DNA from 4 places in the Mixta mediterraneensis genome. Region 2 is predicted to be linked to each of the others. Evidence: predicted binding sites of a transcription regulator. Region 2 holds the regulator's gene; each other region holds the start of a gene.
What was found. The regulator CRP, encoded in region 2, controls carbon source genes, mostly activating them, when cyclic AMP is high. The targets are predictions, from matches to a motif close to ATGTGANNNNNNTCACAT.
Positions count from the first base shown of each region.

Region 1: udp (uridine phosphorylase) is a predicted target of CRP. The motif match lies at 2,113-2,130, and genes of this name have one in related genera.
Region 3: epd (erythrose-4-phosphate dehydrogenase) is a predicted target of CRP. The motif match lies at 3,797-3,814, and genes of this name have one in related genera.
Region 4: QRY16_RS13325 (nucleoside-specific channel-forming protein Tsx) is a predicted target of CRP. The motif match lies at 2,245-2,262, and genes of this name have one in related genera.

Region 1 covers NZ_JASUAZ010000005.1:38,809-44,485, reverse strand. Annotated here, with positions in the region: gene metE (5-methyltetrahydropteroyltriglutamate--homocysteine S-methyltransferase) at 1-1,053, shown strand, start outside; gene QRY16_RS05400 (dienelactone hydrolase family protein) at 1,100-1,936, opposite strand; gene udp (uridine phosphorylase) at 2,242-3,003, shown strand; gene rmuC (DNA recombination protein RmuC) at 3,316-4,815, shown strand; gene ubiE (bifunctional demethylmenaquinone methyltransferase/2-methoxy-6-polyprenyl-1,4-benzoquinol methylase UbiE) at 4,890-5,648, shown strand; gene ubiJ (ubiquinone biosynthesis protein UbiJ) at 5,660-5,677, shown strand, end outside.
Region 2 covers NZ_JASUAZ010000020.1:3,946-9,622, reverse strand. Annotated here, with positions in the region: gene QRY16_RS13010 (YccS/YhfK family putative transporter) at 1-1,528, opposite strand, end outside; gene crp (cAMP-activated global transcriptional regulator CRP) at 1,586-2,218, opposite strand; gene QRY16_RS13000 (OsmC family protein) at 2,520-2,924, shown strand; gene QRY16_RS12995 (phosphoribulokinase) at 2,955-3,824, opposite strand; gene QRY16_RS12990 (YheU family protein) at 3,886-4,104, opposite strand; gene QRY16_RS12985 (hydrolase) at 4,108-5,100, opposite strand; gene QRY16_RS12980 (LysE family translocator) at 5,185-5,677, shown strand, end outside.
Region 3 covers NZ_JASUAZ010000003.1:38,831-44,507, reverse strand. Annotated here, with positions in the region: gene fbaA (class II fructose-bisphosphate aldolase) at 189-1,268, opposite strand; gene pgk (phosphoglycerate kinase) at 1,374-2,537, opposite strand; gene epd (erythrose-4-phosphate dehydrogenase) at 2,589-3,608, opposite strand; gene tkt (transketolase) at 3,926-5,677, opposite strand, start outside.
Region 4 covers NZ_JASUAZ010000021.1:10,988-16,664, reverse strand. Annotated here, with positions in the region: gene QRY16_RS13335 (LysR family transcriptional regulator) at 1-635, shown strand, start outside; gene yjdN (VOC family metalloprotein YjdN) at 721-1,146, shown strand; gene QRY16_RS13325 (nucleoside-specific channel-forming protein Tsx) at 1,187-2,053, opposite strand; gene QRY16_RS13320 (sensor histidine kinase) at 2,338-3,693, opposite strand; gene QRY16_RS13315 (response regulator) at 3,690-4,349, opposite strand; gene QRY16_RS13310 (helix-turn-helix domain-containing protein) at 4,573-4,941, shown strand; gene QRY16_RS13305 (MFS transporter) at 5,300-5,677, shown strand, end outside.

The DNA of each region.
Region 1 (5,677 bases), on a different contig from region 2:
CGTCAGAGCGCCTATGGCGAACGTGCGAAAGCGCAGCGCCAACGGTTTAACCTGCCGGCCTGGCCGACCACCACTATCGGTTCTTTCCCGCAGACCACCGAAATTCGCGGGCTGCGTCTTGACTTCAAACAGGGTCGTCTGGACAGCAATCACTACCGCACTGGTATTGCCGGACACATCAGGCAGGCGATTGTTGAGCAGGAGCGTTTAGGGCTGGACGTGCTGGTGCATGGAGAGGCCGAACGTAACGATATGGTCGAATATTTCGGCGAGCATCTGGATGGTTTCGTGTTTACGCAAAATGGTTGGGTGCAGAGCTATGGTTCGCGCTGCGTGAAGCCGCCCGTAATCATCGGTGATGTCAGCCGTCCTGAAGCTATCGCCGTAGAATGGGCGAAATATGCGCAATCGCTGACTGACAAGCCGGTAAAAGGCATGTTGACCGGTCCGGTAACGATTCTTTGCTGGTCGTTTCCGCGTGAAGACGTGACCCGTGAAACCATTGCCAGACAAATTGCGCTGGCGCTGCGTGATGAAGTGGAAGATTTGGAAAAAGCCGGTATCGGCATTATTCAGATTGATGAGCCGGCGTTACGCGAGGGTCTGCCGCTTCATCAGTCAGACTGGGCTGCCTATCTGGCCTGGGCGGTTGACGCTTTCCGTCTGAATGCAGCCGTAGCGCAAGATGACACGCAAATTCATACACATATGTGTTATTGCGAGTTCAACGACATCATGGATTCTATTGCGGCGCTGGATGCGGATGTGATCACCATTGAAACCTCACGTTCAGATATGGATCTGCTGGAAGCTTTTGAAACTTTTGAATATCCGAACGAAATTGGCCCAGGCGTGTATGACATTCATTCGCCAAACGTGCCGAGCGTGGAGTGGATGGAGGCGCTGTTACTAAAAGCGGCGCAGCGTATTCCAGAAGAGCGTTTATGGGTAAACCCAGACTGCGGCCTGAAAACACGTGGCTGGACCGAAACGCGTCAGGCGCTGGCTAACATGGTAAAAGCGGCGAAAAAATTGCGTGGTGAAACTGTTTAAACGGTTTGGTATTGAAGTGTTGGGGCGCTGAGGCGCCCCTTTTTTACTAAGCGGATGGCGCAACGCCATATTGCCTGAACCAGGCAAGCATACGCGCCCAGCCATCTCTGGCAGACTCGGCATGATAGCCTGGACGATAATCAGCATTAAATGCATGTCCGGCTTCGGGGTAGACGATGATTTCAGCTTTGGCATTGGCGGCATGCAGCGCCTGGCGCATCTGTTCAACGCTTTCCAGCGGAATGCCGTCATCCTGACCGCCATATAAGCCCAGAACGGGTGCGGATAAATCAACGGCAATATCAATCGGATGTTTTTGCTGTTTCATGGATTTATCGCCTGTCAGGCGACCATACCATGCTACGGCGGCACGAAGCTGCGGATTATGCGCTGCGTAAAGCCAGCTGATGCGACCACCCCAACAGAAACCGGTAATGCCCATTCTGCGAATATCGCCGCCGTGGCGAGACGCCCAGTTTGCGGCGTGGTCAAGATCAGATAACACTTGCGTATCCGGTACTTTACTTACCAGCTCTTTAAACAACGTCGGAATATCATCGTATTCGCTCGGATCTCCTTCGCGGAAATACAGTTCGGGCGCAATGGCCAGATAACCTTCCAGCGCCAGACGGCGGCAAATATCACGAATGTGTTCGTGTACGCCGAAAATTTCCTGCACCACCAGGACCATCGGTAACGGCCCTTCAACATCTTTTGGCCTGGCATAAAACGCGGGCATATTCTCGCCCTGACTTGGAACCGAGGTTTCGCCGGATTGAATAGCAGGGCTTTCAGTAATAATGGTTGTAGAAGCAGTGGGTTGTACCGCAGGTGCAAAGCCGCCTCCAGCAGATTTTTGTGCCATATTATCTTCGGTTTTCATTGTTCTCTCCGTGCAAGCAAATAGCGCGATCACGTAACTATAGCCTGGCCAGATCTCACATGGACCAGACAAGGGGTAGCAGAGTTAGCAACAGATAAAATCACCTATCTCTTTAACATTGCGATGACGGGTTACACAGCACCGCTTGTAGCAGTGAAGGATGACTTGATCTTAATGCGTGATATTCATCACATTTATTTTGATATGAAATGTAATTTTCATTTTTTATATTGATTGCTATCACATATTTATCGCGCAGGCTGACGTAGAGTGGCGCGTTACTTTCCTTCAATCAGGAGTCTGATATGTCACAATCTGACGTTTTCCACCTTGGCCTTACCAAAGCCGATTTGCAGGGAGCGACTTTAGCCATTGTGCCTGGCGATCCAGAGCGCGTTAAAAAAATCGCCGGGTTAATGGAGAATGCACAGCATCTGGCGTCGCACCGCGAATTTACGACGTGGCTGGCAAAACTGGACGGCAAGCCGGTTGTCGTGTGTTCGACCGGTATCGGTGGCCCGTCAACGTCAATTGCGGTTGAAGAGCTGGCTCAACTTGGTGTGCGCACCTTTCTGCGCGTTGGCACGACCGGCGCGATTCAGCCGCATATAAATGTGGGTGATGTCTTAGTGACCACCGCATCCGTGCGTTTAGACGGTGCCAGCCTGCATTTTGCCCCTATGGCGTTTCCAGCGGTGGCCGATTTTACCTGCACGACCGCATTGGTTGCGGCCGCAGAAGCGTGCGGAGCCACCACCCATATCGGTGTTACCGCGTCGTCCGACACGTTTTACCCAGGCCAGGAACGCTATGACACCTTCTCGGGCCGTGTGGTAAACCGCTTTCAGGGATCGATGAAAGAGTGGCAGCAAATGGGGGTGCTGAATTATGAGATGGAATCCGCGACGTTATTAACCATGTGCGCCAGTCAGGGACTGCGTGCTGGTATGGTGGCGGGTGTTATCGTCAATCGCACGCAGAAAGAGATCCCGGATGCGGTAACCATGAAACAGACCGAAAGCGATGCGGTGAAGATTGTCGTAGAAGCGGCGCGTCGCTTGCTATAACGCGCACGGCAGCAGGTTTCAGGAGTGAGAGAGCCGCCTGCTGCCTGGTTTAAATCCGCCTGCTTCAGCTGAGCCTGCGAATGCTTATATGCAATACGATGTTTCCCGATCGCGCTTCCTTTTTCCCGATCCCGCTATGGAAAAACGCTACTTTGTTGCGCGGGTTGCCAGCGCCGTGCTTCCTGGCGGGCATTGCAAACCGACAAGGGGCTTTTAAGGCGGCGTAAGGCCTGCCTGTCGGGCAAAATTGTCTGGACATTCATACAGTGCGACTCTACCTTTTCTCTCAGCAACGTATGTGGCGGGGGAATCATGGATCAGCACATCATCATCAGTGCCTGTCTGGCGCTGGCCGGCCTGGGCATTGGCTGGATGCTGGCGCAATTACGCGCCAGCCAACAATTAGCCAGTTTTGCTACCGAGCGTCGTCTGTTAGAAGCGGCACAGCAGCGTCAGCAACAGCATATCGAACAACTTCAGCAACAATCGCAACAGCGTGAGCAGGAATTGCATCACCTGCATGGTGCGCTGAGCGGGGCCAATGAGCGCCTGCAGCAGCTTGATTACTGGCGCGGTGAAAGCGAACAGCTGAATCGCGAGTTGCGTAATCAGCTGGAAGTGAACAGCGCCCAGGAAGCTGAACTTCGCGAAGTTACCATTCGTCTTGAAGAAACGCGCTTTGCCGCTGAAGAGAAACAGCGCTTGCTGACCAACAGTGAACAGCGCCTCAGCGCCCAGTTTGAAAATCTTGCCAATCGTATTTTTGAAAACAGCGGGCGGCGCGTCGATGAGCAAAACCGTCAAAGCCTGAACAGCCTGATCGGTCCACTACGTGAACAGCTGGACGGTTTTCGTCGTCAGGTGCATGAAAGTTTTGGAGTAGAAGCGCGCGAACGCCATACGCTAACCCATGAAATCCGCCAGCTTCAGCAGTTAAATGCGCAGATGGCGCAAGAAGCGATCAATCTGACAAAGGCGCTAAAAGGCGACAATAAAATTCAAGGCAACTGGGGAGAAGTGGTCCTGAGCCGCGTACTGGAAGCATCCGGGCTACGCGAAGGTTATGAATACGAAACTCAGGTCAGCATTCAGGCAGAACAGCAGGGCAGGATGCAACCCGATGTCATCGTCCGTTTACCGCAAGACAAAGATGTGGTGATTGACGCCAAAATGACGCTGGTGGCGTATGAACGCTACTTTAATGCGGAAAGTGAAGCCGATCGCGAACAGGCAATTCAGGCACATATCAGCGCAATGCGCGGACACATCCGCTTGCTGGGACGCAAAGATTATCAACAATTGCCCGGTTTACGATCGCTGGATTATGTGTTGATGTTTATCCCGGTAGAACCGGCCTTTTTGCTGGCAATCGATCGTCAGCCTGAATTAATCAGCGAAGCGTTGCAGCAAAATATTATGCTGGTCAGCCCAACCACACTGTTAGTTGCGCTGCGTACAATCAATAACCTTTGGCGCTATGAGCACCAAAGTCGCAATGCGCAGCGTATCGCTGATCGCGCGGCAAGGTTATACGATAAAATGCGGCTGTTTGTTGACGACATGAGCGGCATTGGCGTCAATCTGGATAAAGCGCAAAACAGCTATCGTGAAGCGATGAAAAAACTGGCAGAGGGGCGCGGCAATTTGATCGCGCAAACTGAAGTATTTCGCGATCTTGGCGTTGAGGTGAAGCGTTCCATTAATCCGTTGCTGGTGGAACGTGCCAGGCCAGAAAGTGAACCTGCTGACGAGCAGCAAGAGGAAAACGAAGCGGATGACAGCGGCTTACGTGTGAGACGTCTCCACGAATAGCACGGGCGCAACGTGCCTGACCTCCGTGACTCTGATACACTTCGGGAAGAATTATTTGTGGAGCAGGTAAACCGATGGCAGATGAATCACAGCAGGAAACCACCCATTTTGGCTTTCAGACGGTCGCTAAAAGTGAGAAGGCCGATAAAGTCGCGGACGTGTTTCATTCCGTAGCGGCAAAATACGACGTGATGAACGACCTGATGTCGTTTGGCATCCATCGTGTCTGGAAGCGTTTTACCATCGACAGCAGCGGCGTTCGCCGTGGACAGCGTGTCCTGGATCTGGCGGGTGGAACCGGCGATTTGACCGCAAAATTCTCCCGTTTGGTGGGCGAAACGGGTCAGGTGGTACTGGCCGACATCAATAGCTCAATGTTGAAAATGGGCCGCGAGAAGCTGCGTAATCGTGGTGTGGTTGGCAACGTCAACTATGTTCAGGCAAATGCCGAAGCGCTGCCGTTCCCGGATAATTATTTTGACTGCATTACCATCTCCTTCGGCCTGCGTAACGTGACTGAAAAAGAGAAAGCGCTGGCTTCCATGTTTCGCGTGCTAAAGCCGGGCGGTCGTTTGCTGGTACTGGAATTTTCCAAACCCGTCATTGAGCCGTTGAGCAAAGCTTATGATGCGTATTCATTCCACATCCTGCCACGCATCGGACAACTGGTGGCGCAAGACGCAGAAAGCTATCGCTATCTGGCTGAATCAATCCGCATGCACCCCGATCAGGAAACCCTAAAGGCGATGATGAATGATGTTGGTTTTGAAAATACCACCTACTTCAACATGACCGGCGGCATCGTCGCGCTACACCGCGGATTTAAGTTTTAAACGGTATGGTGATGACTTTTACGCCCTTA
Region 2 (5,677 bases):
TTTGCCACTGTGGCCAAAGCCACACCATGCCACCAAAGGCGATCAGGCAACCCATCAGGGTATCCATCAGTCGTGGTAGCAGGAACTGTGCGCCATTCAGCGACAGCGGTTGCAGTGAATATACCGCTGTGACGGTAAAACCAATGGTCGCCCAGCCATAAAATTTACGGGTAAACAGGTAACTGACGAAGGTGATAACGAGCATGATAAGCAGCACCAGCGATTCCGGTACGGCGAAGCGCAAAGTGGCAGCGGCAATCACTAAACCGGCAAATGTGCCGAGCGCGCGGTGTTGAATGCGTACCCGCGTAGCGCTGTAGCTATTCTGACTCACGAACATAATGGTCATCAGAATCCAGTAAGGTTTAGGAATATTGAAAAACATGGCCAGTGCGCTGCCCAACATCAGCATAACGGCAAAGCGGCCAGCAGTGCGCAGTGCAGCAGACTTGAAATTCAGATAACTACGCAGGGCGGGCAACAGCGGCAGGTGACGCTGACGATCGGCCATCAGGTCGCGCTGATAGAGTGGTTTTTGCGTGCGCAGGACGCGCGCGATACGGTTGAAATGATAAAGACAAAAGTTACCGACCGGGTTATCAGGGTGCTGGCGTGCAATTTTTTCCAGCGCGCCGAGCTGTTTATCCATGGCAAAGCGGTCGGGCAGTTGATGATAAAGAATGTTATCCGCCAGCACCCGAAGCCGGGACGAAATGGTTCTGGCATTCCAGCGGATCACCGCTTCCGCATGACTCTGCTCCACCAGCTTTTGCACCTCTTCCGGTTGATGCAGGCTGACAGAGATATGCTCCTGCAAATCCAATGCAACCTGAAAGGAACGCTTCAGGCGTTTATGGCTTTCATCGCCATTGGCCGACAACATATGCATCTGTTGATAACAGATGTTAATCAGATCGACCACTTTTTGTTGACGCGCCAGCAGCGGCGGCAACGCTTTTTCTGGATCGACGAATTGCGTCAGTAGCGTGTATTTCGCGTCGCAGTAATCGGCCAGCTCGCGATAGACCAGACTCAGGCTTTCACGCATCGGCTGCTCTTTCCACAGCCAGAACCAAAACCAGTTGAACAGGCCGTACCACAGCGTACCGCCAATATAGAGCAACGGCGGAACATACATCGGCATACGTCCCATCAGGCTCAGTGTGAAAATGGCGGCAATTAGCGAACCGGGCAGTAAACGCCCATGAAGCGGGCTGATTTCACCCGTCACGCCGAGCAATAAGGGTATGACAAGCAGAATGGCGGGTAGCGGAACGCCTTTCAGTGTCAGAAACTGCATAAGAAAACTGCCGAGCGCAAACAGGCTGCCGCCGACAATCAGGCGCTTAAAGAAGCGTTTATGGGGAGTATCGAGGCCAGCAATATTGCAGCAGGCAGGCACCAGCGAGAACAGCAGTCCCTTTTGCAGATCGCCAAACAGCCAGCCGAGTGCAACGGGCACGCAAAGGACCAGCGTCTGCCGCAGGGCGTAGTTAATTTCCGGATGATAGATGATTCGACGCCACATCAGCTCAGCGCAAATAATAACGGCGTGATGTTGCCATCACGCCGGGAGTGACAGGAATTAGCGGGTGCCGTAAACGACGATGGTTTTGCCGTGTGCTGAGATCAGGTTCTGATCTTCCAGCATCTTCAAAATACGGCCCACGGTTTCACGTGAGCAACCAACGATTTGGCCAATTTCCTGACGAGTAATTTTAATTTGCATGCCGTCGGGATGCGTCATGGCGTCTGGCTGTTTGGCCAGATTAAGCAGCGTTTGCGCAATGCGTCCGGTAACGTCAAGGAAAGCGAGGTTACCCACTTTTTCTGACGTTACCTGTAAGCGACGCGCCATCTGCGACGACAGTCGCATCAAAATATCCGGGTTTACCTGAATCAACTGACGAAATTTCTTGTAGGAAATTTCTGCCACTTCGCACGCGGTTTTCGCACGTACCCAGGCGCTACGTTCCTGACCTTCTTCAAACAGGCCAAGCTCGCCAATAAAATCGCCTTGATTCAAATAGGAGAGAATCATCTCTTTGCCTTCTTCATCTTTGATCAGAACCGCAACGGAACCTTTCACGATGTAGTAAAGCGTTTCAGCCTTTTCACCTTGGTGAATCAGCGTACTTTTGGATGGATATTTGTGAATATGGCAATGGGACAGGAACCATTCGAGTGTAGGGTCTGTTTGCGGTTTGCCGAGAACCATTCGCTATTATCCTCTGTTGTAATCGTGCCCAAAATACAGGGGACAATTTCCCTGTCAGGCGATGAAAGCTTCAAGCATTTTCCATTCTGGAAATTATTCGGGCTGCATTTGGCGCATGGCGCTTAATTCTTCCCGGCTTCGTCATCAGGTGACGAAAAATATTTTCAGCTCTGTTTGTAACACAGCTTTTGCCGACTGTCTTGTGTTGTCTCGCTTCAGCAAAGGGCGGATTTCTCTGGATTGCTGTTTACCAGGTGAAAGCGTACTCTGACGCAAATGATCAGGTTATGGAGGCTATATCATGCAGGCAAGAGTGAAGTGGGTTGAAGGTCTGACATTTCTTGGCGAATCGTCGTCGGGCCATCAGGTAGTGATGGACGGTAACGCTGGCGATAAAGCGCCCAGCCCGATGGAGATGGTGCTGATGGCAGCAGGGGGATGCAGCGCGATTGATGTGGTGTCCATTTTGCAGAAAGGCCGCAATGATGTAGTCGAGTGTGAAGTCAAACTCACTTCCGAACGTCGCGAAGAAGCGCCGCGTATTTTTACCCATATTAATCTGCATTTTATTGTGAGCGGCAAAGCGCTGGCTGACAAAGCGGTGGCGCGCGCTGTTGACCTTTCTGCCGACAAGTATTGCTCGGTGGCGATTATGTTAGGTAAAGGTGTGGAAATCACTCACAGTTATGAAGTGACAGAACTGTAGTTGCCGGAGGCCGATTTGTGGCCTCCCCCCTTATTCAATACGTTTGCCTTCCATGAGCCGTTTGACCAGCGGCCCCATAATTAACTCCATCGCCAGCCCCATTTTGCCACCCGGAACAACCAGGGTATTGATATGCGAGATGAACGATCCTTGCAACATCGCCAGCAGATAGGGGAAATCAATATCTTCAAGCGCCTGGAAATGGATAACCACAAAGCTTTCATCCAGCGACGGGATGCTGCGTGCGGCAAACGGATTTGACGTATCCACAGTGGGAACGCGCTGGAAGTTAATATGGGTGCGAGAAAATTGTGGCGTGATGAAGTTAATGTAATCTTCCATTGAGCGCACCACCGAATCCATTACGGCTTCACGAGAATGGCCGCGCTCGCTGGTATCACGTACCAGTTTTTGGATCCATTCCAGGTTCACAATCGGCACTACGCCAACCAGCAAGTCGACGTTTTCGGCCACGTTGTGTTGCGCGGTCATCACGCCGCCATGCAGCCCCTCATAAAACAGAATATCGGTATTGGCTGGCAGTGGCTGCCACGGCGTAAAGGTGCCGGGCACCTGATTCCACGGCACCGCTTCGTCATAGGTATGCAGGTATTTACGCGACTGACCCTGACCACTTTTACCATATTCAATAAAGGTTTGTTCCAGCAGACCAAAATCATTGGCTTCGGGGCCGAAATAACTGACATGACGTCCCAGATCGCGCGCTTTGCGGATAGCCATGTCCATTTCAGGTCGCGTGAAGCGATGAAAACTATCGCCTTCAAGTTCTGCCGCGTGCAGATCCCACTGCTGGAAAATCTTACGGAAGGCGAGGCTGGTGGTAGTGGTTCCTGCTCCGCTGGAACCGGTCACTGCGATAATTGGATGGCGGGCAGACATAGAAAAGCTTCCTGTGAGGTCGGGCGAAGAGCATTGTTAGCATGAATTCCTCGTTAACGCATTAGCCACGAAATTCATTGCGCGGCATGATATTTACCGTTTCATGCAGTTCGGACCACACTAATAGCACTTCGCCGCGCTCAAGCTGGCGGCGTACGTCAGCGACTTTGTCTTCCAGGCTGCGTTCATGCTCGCCATAGTCGGTTCCTTCGCGCAGCACGAAGGTTTCAATCAGATTTTCGAGGGTTTCGGGTGAAACCTCTTGCCAGGGAATAATCACAGATTAGCCATCCAAAAAAGGTGAAAGCCATTGTGGCACGCGCTGTTCCAGCCACAGTTGTGGCTGGAACAGCGTACCGCCAACAAATCCAACGTGGCCGCCATGCGACGTCATTTGATAAGTAATAGTGGCAGATAATTGGTTTTTTCGCGGGATCACGTCGCTACTCATAAACGGATCGTCTTTGGCGTGAATGATCAGCAGCGGTTTACGTACTGAATTTAATAGAGGCAAGGCGCTGGCGCGACGATAATAGTCGCCGGCATCCACAAAGCCATGCGCGCGTGCGGTAATAGCATCATCAAAATCGCGCAGACGGCGCAGCGCTTTGAGTTGGGTTAAATTCACCGGTAACGTTTCCGGCCATGCGCGTAGCTTGCGTTCAGCATTTTTTTTGAGTTGAGCCAGCAAATAGTATTGATAGAAGCGCGAAAATCCCTGCTCCAGCCGCAGGCTACAGGGTTCAAGCATCAGCGGCGCCGAAACAATGACACTAGCATCCAGCGCGGTATCCTCCCCTTGCTGACCCAGCAGGCAACCCAGCATATTGCCACCCAGCGAAAAACCTACTGCCGCTGTCGGAACGCGGCCCCAGCGAGTGCGCAGCCATTGCAAAAAAAAGCGAGCGTCTTCCGTTTCGCCTGAATGATAAATGCGGTTGAGTCGATTGGGTTCGCCGCTGCAGCCACGAAAATGCATCACCACCGCCAGCCAGCCGCGTGCCTGACACCTCGCCATCAGCCCATGTATATAAGGGCTATAAAAGCTGCCTTCCAGGCCATGAAACAACACTACGCGCGGCTTATGCTGTACCGGTTGTGGATCTTCGCTCCATGCCAAATCAACAAAGTCGCCGTCCGGCAGATCCAGCCGCTGCCAGTGCGGCTGCAAGGTGACATGGCGACGCAGCAGGCGTGGTAGCACGGTTTGCAGATGCGGATTACCGAAGCCAGCGAGTGCGATAAAGCGCTCATGCTGCTCATCCATAAATTTCATGTTGTAAAGCCTTGTCTGTTCCCTATCACACTGCTAGCTTCGATAGGTTTTTTGCTTGCCAGGGGTGAGGAGCACCCGATTTCCATGGAACTGAGTCTTTTTTTATCAATGTTGGGTTTTCTTTGGGTCGCTGCGATCACGCCAGGCCCTAATAATATGTTACTCACCGCTTCAGGGGCCAATTTTGGCTTTCTGCGCACCATTCCCTTGATGATCGGCATCATGATCGGCATGCAGGTGATGCTATTGATGGTGGCGTTTGGAGTGGGTGGCTTAATCCTGCTTTACCCTTCACTGCACTTAATTCTGAAGATTGCCGGTAGCCTGTATCTGCTATGGCTGGCATGGAAGATTGCGACCGCGACTTATGAAAAGCTGGAAACCGATACGGCTCGTGTCGCCCCGATGCCTTTCTGGCAAGGAGGGTTGCTGCAATTGATCAATCCCAAAGCGTGGCTGATGGCGCTGGGAGCGGTGGCCAGTTTCAGTCTGGCGGGAGAGGCGTATCGCCATTCGGTGATGGCGATCAGTATCGGTATGTTTATTGTGAATCTGGTTTCAGGGGTGATCTGGATGG
Region 3 (5,677 bases), on a different contig from region 2:
TGAATAACATTGCCAGCGCAGGGCTCGTTCAGGACGATCGTAAAGCCGCAAAAGCGACACGCCTGGCGGCTCGCTCTGCACCGTCCATAATGCGAAATGCTTTGCCTTCTGTCTGCTTCAGCAGACCAGAGGTATCAGAAACTTAAAAGGCCCTTTCGGGCCTTTGTTGCACTGTAATGAAAGATTAATTACAGAACGTTAATCGCGTTGAGCTCTTTAAATGCCTGCTCAAGACGTACCACCATGGATGCCTGAGCAGAACGCAGCCATACACGTGGATCATAATATTTCTTGTTCGGCTTATCAGCACCCTCTGGATTACCCAGCTGTGCCTGCAGATAGCCTTCGTTCTTTTTGTAGTACTGCAGGATGCCGTCCCAGGTTGCCCATTGGGTATCGGTATCGATATTCATTTTGATCACGCCGTAGCTGATCGACTCTTCGATTTCGGCAGCAGAGGAACCTGAACCGCCGTGGAACACGAAGTCCAGCGCATTGTGCGGCAGGCCGTGTTTTTCACAAACGTATTTCTGCGAGTCACGCAGAATGGTTGGCGTCAGTTTCACATTGCCAGGCTTGTAAACGCCATGCACGTTACCGAATGATGCCGCAATGGTGAAACGCGGGCTGATGGCATTCAGTTTTTCGTACGCGTAGTTAACGTCCTCTGGCTGAGTATACAGCGCAGACGCATCCATATGGCTGTTGTCTACGCCATCTTCTTCACCGCCGGTGCAGCCTAGCTCGATCTCCAGCGTCATGTCCAGTTTGGCCATGCGCGCCAGATATTTGCTGCAAATCTCAATGTTTTCTTCCAGTGACTCTTCAGACAGGTCAATCATGTGTGAAGAGAACAGCGGCTTACCGGTTTTCTTAAAGTGCTCTTCGCCAGCGTCCAGCAAACCGTCGATCCACGGCAGCAGTTTCTTCGCGCAGTGGTCGGTATGCAGAATCACGGGCACGCCATACTGCTCGGCCATCAGGTGAACGTGATGTGCGCCTGAAATAGCACCGAAAATTGCTGCGCCCTGTGGCTTGTCGGTTTTAAAGCCTTTACCGGCGATAAATGCTGCACCACCGTTAGAAAACTGAACGATAACCGGCGCTTTTACTTTTGCCGCGGCTTCCAGCACAGCGTTGATAGAATCGGTGCCGACGCAGTTTACCGCTGGCAGGGCGAACTTATTCTCTTTCGCCACTTTGAAGATCTTCTGTACGTCGTCACCAGTGACAACGCCGGGTTTAACGAAATCAAAAATTTTAGACATGATTGTGTCCTGTTTCGTGATCGTTCATCCCCATAAAGGGATACGATTTAAACGCCCAGTCGGGCAAGTCTTCAGGCGACGCCATCTGGCCCCGCCCCCAAAAGATTACTGCTTCGCACGCTCTTCCAGCATGGCCACTGCTGGCAGTTTTTTGCCTTCAACGAACTCCAGGAACGCGCCGCCACCGGTAGAGATGTAGGAGATTTTGCTTTCGATACCGAACAGGTCGATAGCCGCTAACGTATCGCCGCCGCCAGCTACCGAGAACGCCTCGCTGTCTGCAATGGCGTTAGCAACAATTTCAGTACCTTTACGGAAGTTCGGGAACTCAAATACGCCAACCGGGCCATTCCACAGGATGGTTTTTGCTTCTTTCAGCAGGGCAGCCATGGCCTGAGCGGTTTCGTCGCCAAAGTCCATAATCTCTTCGTTATCCGCTACTTCGGAAACCTTTTTCACGGTTGCCGGGGCAGTTTCAGAGAATTCTGTGCCAACGCGAGAATCGGTTGGAACCGGGATACCGTACTGATCGCGCAAACCTTTTGCAGCTTCAACGAAGTCGGGTTCATACAGCGATTTACCCACTTTATTGTCGATGGCGACGAAGGTGTTAGCGATGCCGCCACCTACAATCACGGTATCCGCAATTTTCACCAGTGACTGCAACACATCAAACTTGGTTGATACTTTCGAACCGCCAACAACCGCCACCAGCGGGCGTGCAGGGTTGTTCATCACTTTACCCAGCGCTTCCAGTTCGTCAGACAGCAGCGGGCCAGCACAGGCGATAGGGGCAAACTTGCCCACACCGTGCGTTGACGCCTGCGCGCGGTGCGCGGTGCCGAATGCGTCCATGACAAACACATCGCATAATGCGGCATATTTTTTAGCCAGCGCTTCGTCGTCTTTCTTTTCGCCTTTGTTAAAGCGAACGTTTTCCAAAACCACCAGCTCACCTGTGCCGACGTCAACGCCGTCAAGGTAATCTTTTGCCAGGGTAACGGTGGTGCCGCTCAGCTTATCTTTCAGATAATTAACGACCGGCAGCAGAGAGAACTCTTCGTTGTATTCACCTTCGGTCGGACGACCCAGGTGAGAGGTAACCATCACTTTCGCGCCCTGTTTCAACGCCGCTTCGATGGTAGGCAGAGAAGCACGGATACGTGCATCAGACGTCACTTTCCCTTCTTTCACTGGGACGTTGAGATCGGCACGGATCAAAACGCGTTTGCCAGCAAGATCCAGATCGGTCATCTTAATTACAGACATGGTGAATCCTCTCGTTGATTCTCGTAAGTTTTGCCAGACGCAGACCGCGCCTTACCTGAAACCGCTTGCGGCCATAGCTAACGTTGTGTCGAGCATTCGGTTAGCAAAGCCCCATTCGTTGTCACACCAAACCAGCGTTTTGATCAGGTGCTGACCGCTGACCCGCGTTTGCGTGCCGTCCACAATGGCACTGTGCGGATCATGGTTGAAATCCACTGAGACTAACGGTAATTCTGTATAGTCAACTATACCACGAAATGCACCCTCTGCCGCGCTTTGCAACAACGCATTAACTTCGCACGCCTTTACGTCCTGACGCACAGAAACACTGAGATCAATGGCTGTTACGTTGATGGTTGGCACCCGTACCGCAATGGCTTCAAAACGATCGTTAAATTTAGGAAAAATACGGCTGATGCCCGCAGCTAATCGTGTATCAACCGGAATGATTGACTGACTTGCCGCACGCGTGCGGCGCAGGTCGCTGTGATAAGCATCAATCACCTGTTGATCGTGCATAGCCGAATGAATGGTCGTTACCGTACCGGACTCAATGCCAAAGGCATCGTCCAGCAGTTTAATCACCGGAATAATGCAATTAGTGGTACAGGAAGCGTTGGAAACAATGCGGTCGGTTTGCTTAAGCGCCTGTTCGTTGACGCCAAACACCACCGTTGCGTCAAGGTCATTGCCGCCCGGATGGGAGAACAACACTTTCTTCGCGCCAGCCAACAGATGCGCTTCGCCATCTTCGCGACTGCCATAAACCCCTGTGCAATCCAGCACCACGTCCACATTTAGCTCACGCCAGGGTAAATCCGCCAGCTCAGCCTGATGCAGGATACGGATGGTGTCGTCTCCGACCCACAGCAAATCGCGTTCCTGACGCACATCAAAAGCGAAACGGCCATGGCTGGTGTCGTATTTAAGCAGGTGCGCCATGCCGGCCGCCTCCGCCAGTTCGTTTATCGCCACCACCGTGATTTCCGCGCGTCGCCCTGTTTCGTACAGTGCGCGTAACACATTGCGTCCAATGCGGCCAAAGCCATTAATTGCTACCCGGACGGTCATCTTGCTCCTGCCAAATCTGACTGAAAAAACGTGCCGATAGCCTGAGCGTTCCGCTGCGTTTTGTACAGGATATTCTTGCCTGTCGTCGCCCTGAAAGGGATCGATACCGGCTCCAACTGAAACGGTTCAGCTAGAATAAAGGAAGGATGGAATAACAGGAATGATTGTGATCAACTACGCGCTTTATATTTGGATCTGCGTCACAAATTTGCATAAAAACAGCCATTACTGCAGGAATAATTTGCTTAAAAAAGGGACGAAATGCTTCGTCCCTTTTCTGTGCTCAAAACGGTTTATCCACCGCCCTGATAATGCCGTTACGCCAGCAGCGCTTTGGCTTTCGCCACCACATTGTCAACGGTAAAGCCAAACAGTGTAAACAGCTGATCAGCCGGTGCAGATTCACCGAAGCTGGTCATACCGATGATAGCGCCATGCAAGCCGGTATATTTGAACCAGTAATCCGCAATGCCCGCTTCGATTGCCACGCGTGCGCTGACGGCTTTTGGCAACACAGACTCGCGATAGTCGTCGCTCTGCTTGTCGAATGCGTCGGTAGACGGCATGGACACCACGCGCACTTTACGCCCTTCAGTCGTCAGCTTGTCGTAAGCCGCAACCGCCAGTTCAACTTCTGAACCGGTAGCGATCAGAATCAACTCAGGCGTACCTGCACAATCTTTTAATACGTAACCACCACGCGCCACGTTTGCCAGTTGTTCAGCCGTACGCGCCTGCTGCGCCAGGTTCTGACGTGAGAAGATCAGCGCGCTTGGACCCTCTTTGCGCTCGATAGCATATTTCCACGCTACCGCAGATTCCACCTGGTCACACGGACGCCACAGGCTCATGTTCGGCGTAGTACGCAGGCTGGCCATTTGCTCAACCGGCTGATGCGTTGGGCCATCTTCACCCAGACCGATAGAATCATGGGTGTAAACCATGATTTGACGGATCTTCATCAGGGCCGCCATACGCGCCGCGTTACGCGCATATTCAACAAACATCAGGAAGGTTGCGGTGTATGGCAGAAAACCGCCGTGCAGCGCGAGACCGTTGGCGATAGCGGTCATACCGAATTCACGCACGCCGTAATGGATATAGTTACCGGCTGCATCTTCATTGATTGGCTTAGAGCCCGACCAGATGGTCAGATTGCTGGGTGCCAGATCAGCGGAGCCGCCCAGGTATTCTGGCAGAATCTTACCGAAGGCTTCGATAGTATTCTGCGACGCTTTACGGCTGGCGATTTTCGCCGGATTCGCCTGAAGCTGTTCAATGAATTTCTGCGACTCTTCCTGCCAGTTTGCTGGCAGCTCGTTGCTCACGCGACGTTTGAATTCTGCCGCCAGCTCTGGATGATCTTTTGCATATGCCGCAAATTTCTCGTTCCAGGTGGCTTCTTTCGCCTGGCCCACTTCTTTCGCATCCCACTCAGCATAGATTTCTGACGGGATCACGAACGGCGCGTATTCCCAGCCCAGCTGCTTGCGGGTCAGTGCGATTTCATCGTCGCCCAGTGGCGCGCCATGTGAGTCATGGGTTCCGGCTTTGTTCGGCGAACCGAAACCGATAACGGTTTTGCACATCAGCAGTGAAGGTTTATCGCTGACCGCTTTGGCTTCTTCAATAGCTTTAGCAATCGCATCTGCATTATGACCATCAACGCCGCGTACGACATGCCAGCCATAGGCTTCGAAACGCTTAGCGGTGTCGTCAGTAAACCAGCCGTCAATATGACCGTCGATAGAAATACCGTTGTCATCATAAAACGCCATCAGTTTGCCCAGCTTCAGCGTACCGGCCAGCGAGCAGACTTCATGTGAAATGCCTTCCATCATGCAGCCGTCGCCCATGAATACGTAGGTGTTGTGATCTACGATGTCATGGCCCGGACGGTTAAACTGTGCCGCCAGCGTGCGCTCAGCAATGGCGAAGCCAACGGCATTGGCGATGCCCTGACCCAGCGGACCGGTAGTGGTTTCAACGCCAACGGTATAGCCGTATTCAGGGTGACCTGGAGTTTTAGAATGCAGCTGGCGGAAGTTCTCCAGCTCGCTCATCGGCAG
Region 4 (5,677 bases), on a different contig from region 2:
AGCGTCAGGGACTTGGCGGTGGGCAGGTCAATATTGGTGTAGGAGGAAGCGTGGCGCGCACCATCATGCCGCTGGTGATCAATCAGTTTCACCGTGAATACCCTCTGGTGAAGGTGCGCATTGTCGAAGGGCAGCTCGTTTCGATGGTGCATGAGCTGCGGCAAGGCGCGCTGGATTTCACCATTAATACTTACGATCAAACCCATCTCGATCAGGAACTGATGTATGAAAGAATGATGGAGCGTGAATATAAAGTGGTTGTACGCAAGGAGCATCCGCTGGAGAAAGCGCGTTCGCTGGCTGAGTTGCAGCAGTGTGACTGGACCATGCCGACGCCAAAAGGCAGCTATTACCGCCTGTTGCATGACCTGTTTGGCGATCGTGGCATGGCGCCCAAAATTGTTGTGACCTGCGAGACGTTTATGGCCTGTACCAGCCTGGTGGCGCAAAGCGATTTTGTCAGTATTTTATCGGTGGATGTGATCGCTGATCCTATTCTCGGGCGGCAACTGGTGGCGCTGGAACTGGATGAACCGCTGCCAAAAGCGACCTTTTATTTGATACAGCGAAAGGACACGGCTTTGACGCCAATGAGCAGTTATATGGCGCAGCTTTTCCGCCGCTACTGTCAATAAAAGTCAGGATGCGGCCTGGCTCGCAGGCTAAATTTTGCCGCACACTACACTGACAGAGGGCAGCATCTTTTATCAGGAGTGGATCATGCAAATCACACCTTACTTATTTTTCAACGGCAATTGCGAACAGGCGATTGCGTTTTATCTGCAAGCGACCGATGGCGAACTGTTGTTCAAAATGACCTTTGGCGATATGCCGGAAGAGGACAGCCAGGCGGCGTGTTCCTCTGGCCTGACCTTTGCACCCGAGCAGATTATGCACGCTCATCTGCGTATCGGGCAGGGCGAAATCATGATGAGCGATGGCCGTCCCGATGGACAACACGGCGGTTATGCGGTGAGTTTATCCACCCCGGACGAAGCGCAGGGTAAGCGCTGGTTTGATAATCTGTCAGAAGGCGGGACGATAACCAAAGCGTGGGAACCGACGTTTTGGGCCAGAGGTTTTGGTAAGTTTACGGATAAGTTCGGTATTCCGTGGATGGTGAATGCTTATAAACCACAGATTTAAATGACTGCACGGCCTGCTGGCCGTGCAGATTAATCAGGGTTTAGAAGTTATAACCCACCACTAGGTAGTATCCCCATCCGGTTGATTTTACTTCAAAATCCCCGTTACCGAAGTTCAGCTCGCGCCCGTCTGCCCATTGTCCACCGTTGTGGAAGTAACGCGCCACCGCAGAGAAGTGCCAGTGGTCATAACCCAGAGACAGGATATGACTGGAAGCGATTGAGTTGCTGGTACGTGAAGAACCGCCTTTCTCGTTCAGGTCTGAACCCCAGTCAAAGTTAGTAAAGCCAACGTAGCCGAGATTACCGCCCCACAGCGTGGTGATGGGCACAAAATATTTAATCTTGAAGCGGTAGCCATCCCAGCTGTTTTCGTTTGCTGCGCCATAGTTTTCCCACTGATACTTGGCGTAGACGTTCAACGACAGGCCGATGTCGCTGTGCGTATCAATATCCGTCCCTAAACCCATGTACCAGGTGTTCTGGCGATTAGCCTTGTTGTGGCCCATGTCATAAATGTAGTTGTTGGCGAAATACCACTCTTTGAACGGGCCAAACGCCAGGCTGGTACCGGTCAGTTTGTCGATGGAGAAGCGCGGTTCGATCTCCATGAACATCGGTGAACCATGGTCAAAAATGCCGTTGGCATTGCTGTTGCCCACGCCGAAGAAGTTAGTCAGGTCGAGATAGCCATAAAAATCGAACCAGTCTTTTTTAGCGAAAGCTTCATATTCCAGGTAGACATCGTTATTAAACTGCGGCCCGAAACGCGTGTGATAGCTGCCCACTACGTTTACACTTTGATGCCACCAGTCAGAGAGGTATTGTGGATCGCTTTCGGCAGCTTGCGCAGCGCCGGTCCATGAACATGCCAGCAAGGCACCCGCTACCAACGTTTTAAATTTCATTATCATTAACCACATGCTTTTGATCGCTGCACGCGCGGCGCGATCAGAGTGAAATTAATCCCTTAATGGGCAGTAAGTTGTTCAATGCGTATAAGACGTTTTTAAGCCCGCGTAGCGTGCCTGCAATCACTCGATAGAAAATAGATTTTGTTCACGTTTGTCAAAATGTGTTGCATTACAATTCAACTGAAATGTGATCTAAATCACATAAACAATCCTCTGCGAAGGGAACCCGACCCGTGTTTGCGTTGTCGTGGGGTCGGGCTTCAGGCGGGTGTGACAGATCAGGGAAGGGTAACGCGAACCTGTAAGCCGCAAATTGTTCCCTGCGGATTAAAACAGTTAGAAAGCGCAACGTGGATACGGTGTTTTTCCGCTACGCTGCGTACAATCGATAACCCCAGGCCGCTGCCCTGGGCTTGCACATCGGGTGAGCGCGTAAAGCGATCAAAAGCACGATCGATAAAGGATTCTGGTATGCCTGGTCCGTTATCGACAATGTCCACCACCGTATGACCGGCAACGCGGTGCAGTAACACATCCACCAGACTGCCTTCTGGCGTATGTAACATGGCATTACCAATCAGGTTGTCGAACAGGCTGCGCAATTCGGAGCGGCTGGCCTGCAAGCGATAGTGCGTCGAACCATTGAATCCAATGTCGATACCACGTTTATCCGCGACCACCATGAGCTGTTCAATGCTCTCTTTCAGTAACGCTTCCAGCTCGATATTTTCAACGCTGGCTACCACGGTTTGGTCTTCCTGACGCGAGATATTCAGCAGCTGTGTCACCAGGTGGCGGGTACGTGTCACCCCCGCTTCCAGCTGATCGAACTGGCGGCTGGCTTCGCCCGGCTGAATATGCTGGCGCAAATTCTCCAGTTGCAGCGTGACTGCAGTCACAGGGGTACGCAATTCATGAGCAGCATCTTCAAGAAACTGGCGCTGCGCCGACCAGGCGGCACGTAATTTATCAAGCAGCGAGTTATAAGCAGCGACCAGCGGCAGGATTTCATCCGGTAAGCCGTCGGGTGAAACGCTGTGGGGATGATGCGTATCCTGCGCGGTGATCTCCCGAGATGCCACCCGTAGATCGCGCGTGATCTTGCGTACCACCAGCCAGATCACCAGCAGCGAAAGCGGCATCATCAGGATCAAAGGGATAATCGCCGACAGCGCTCGTTTTACCATTAACCCCTTCATATAACTTAAGTTATGCATCACCTGAATGGTTTTGATATCACTGCCAGGCTGGCCAGGGCGGGTATAAATACGCCATTCGCAGTCGTGGCAGTCACCAATATCGGCATCGTGATAACCCTTTTTCGCCAGCAGCGGAGCGTGCAATTCTGGCCACGAACTGGCGCGTAGCTTGCCTTCACTGTCCCAAAGCTGAACCACAAAAGCACTTTTCAGTTTGTCGGCTGGCATCATGAGTGGCATTAGCGCAGGGATCTGTTTGTTAGTCGCCCAGGCATCAGCAATTTTGGCGAGCTGCTCGTCCTTCATGGTGCCGATCATGTCGCCATAGCAGCTAAAGAAATACCAGCTCACGCCGCCAATCATCAACAGATGGATAACCAACAGCGTGCTGAGTAATTTGTTACGCAGCGAGCGCATAAAAGTGAAAGGTCTCATATTGCAGGCACTCGCCATCCCAGCCCGCGCACGTTGCGGATCGCGTCGTTGTCTAATTTGCGGCGCATACCATGAATCAACACATCCACCGCATTACTGGTGACTTCCTCTCCCCAACCATAGATCCGATTTTCCAGCTGCTCGCGTGACAAAATGGCGCCCGGACGCTCCAGCAGCGCATACAATAAAGCATATTCGCGTGCGGTAAGCTGCTCGCGCTGGCCTTTGTACATGACTTCGCGTGTCATCATATCCAGCTGAACATCGCCGCTGCCGAGCACGGAGTCCGCAGCACCATGACGGCGCCGGGTAATTGCTCGCATTCGTGCCAGTACTTCTTGCAAATCGAAAGGTTTAAGAAGGTAATCATCAGCACCGCTGTCCAGGCCCTGCACGCGCTGCGCCACGCTATCGCGTGCAGTGAGAATCAATACGGGCGTGGCATCGCCACGGCTACGCGCACGACGCAGCACATGTAAGCCATCATCGCGTGGCAATCCAAGATCAAGCAATACGCAGCTGTAGCCGCCCTCAGCCCAGGCATTATGCGCAAAAATGCCATCGCGAACCCAGTCAACCGACCAGCCCGCAGACTCCAGCGCCTGCCGCAAATTCGCGCCAATCATTTCATCATCTTCAACCAACAAGACACGCATGGATGATGTCCTCCAGAAAGTTGCTGGCAGTGTAGCGCTGGATAATTAGCGCAGAATTATACCCGTCATACTTCGCGCCGCAGGTGCGTTGGCTGCATTTTTTCGTGCCAGTCAGCGGATTAAATGCACTTGCTAATTCTGCGCTAATTTTCCGCTAATTAAGGGATAAATTTAACGCGCTACAGTGGGTTCACTGCACATCAGGCCATATCAGGAGGAACCCATGAATCAGCGCGAGTTTATCCGTAGTTTGCTGGAATGGATTGAAAGCAATTTAGGACACGATCTGCATCTGGATGAGGTGGCGCGTCGTTCCGGCTACTCTCGCTGGCATCTACAGCGACTCTTCCGGCAACATACCGGATTTTCGCTGGCAGAATATATTCGTCAGCGGCGTTTAACCGAATCCGCTCTGACCTTGCTCAGCAGCAACGACGCTATTTTACAGGTAGCGATGAATTACGGTTTTGATACCCAACAGGCGTATACCCGTACCTTTAAAAATTATTTTATGATAACGCCCGGCCAGTTGCGTCGCCAAAAGCGAGTCGAGCCGGATCGGCTACTGTTTCCGCTGGCAATGGCGAGCTGAAAAATTGCATGACACTCTGATTATAAAACGCCAGTCAGAATGTCATGCATAGCGCTTAATATTTTTGGTGAGCACGTCTGATGTTGCGCTTAATTTAATTATCCCTCTTTATCCCTGCCTGAATACCCGCCGTCATTTTTTCCTTGAACGTATATTCCAGTGGATCGCCCGCAACGTTTTCTGCTATTGAGGAACGTCAGTCAATTTATTGTGCGACATCGTACTGAATTAACTGGCTGCTGCCTGGAGGTTGCTTACCGGCAACAGAACGGGCTGGAGAAGAATTATCTCAGCGTAACGGCAGTTTAAGGGCCGCGCTTGTTAGCCTGCTATTCTGAACATTATTGGAACATTTGCTATGGAACAGAGTTCGGTTGCGCCAGAGTTTCAGCACTGGAAACGTAATTTATGGGTTTGTGTGCTGGGATCATTCAGCACTATTGTGGCGATGACGCTGCTGCTACCGTTTTTGCCGCTGTATGTGCAGCAGCTGGGAGTAGAAGAGCCTGCTGCAATCGCCCGGTGGTCTGGCATCGCATATGGCGCAACGTTTTTTAGTGCCGCACTGACCGCGCCGCTGTGGGGTAAGCTGGCGGATCGCTATGGACGCAAGCTGATGCTCATTCGCGCCAGCCTCGGCATGGCGGTTGCGATGTCGTTAATTGGCATGGCGACGGCACCGTGGCAACTGGTCGCACTGCGTCTGCTGGCAGGTTTACTGGGCGGTTATGCCTCC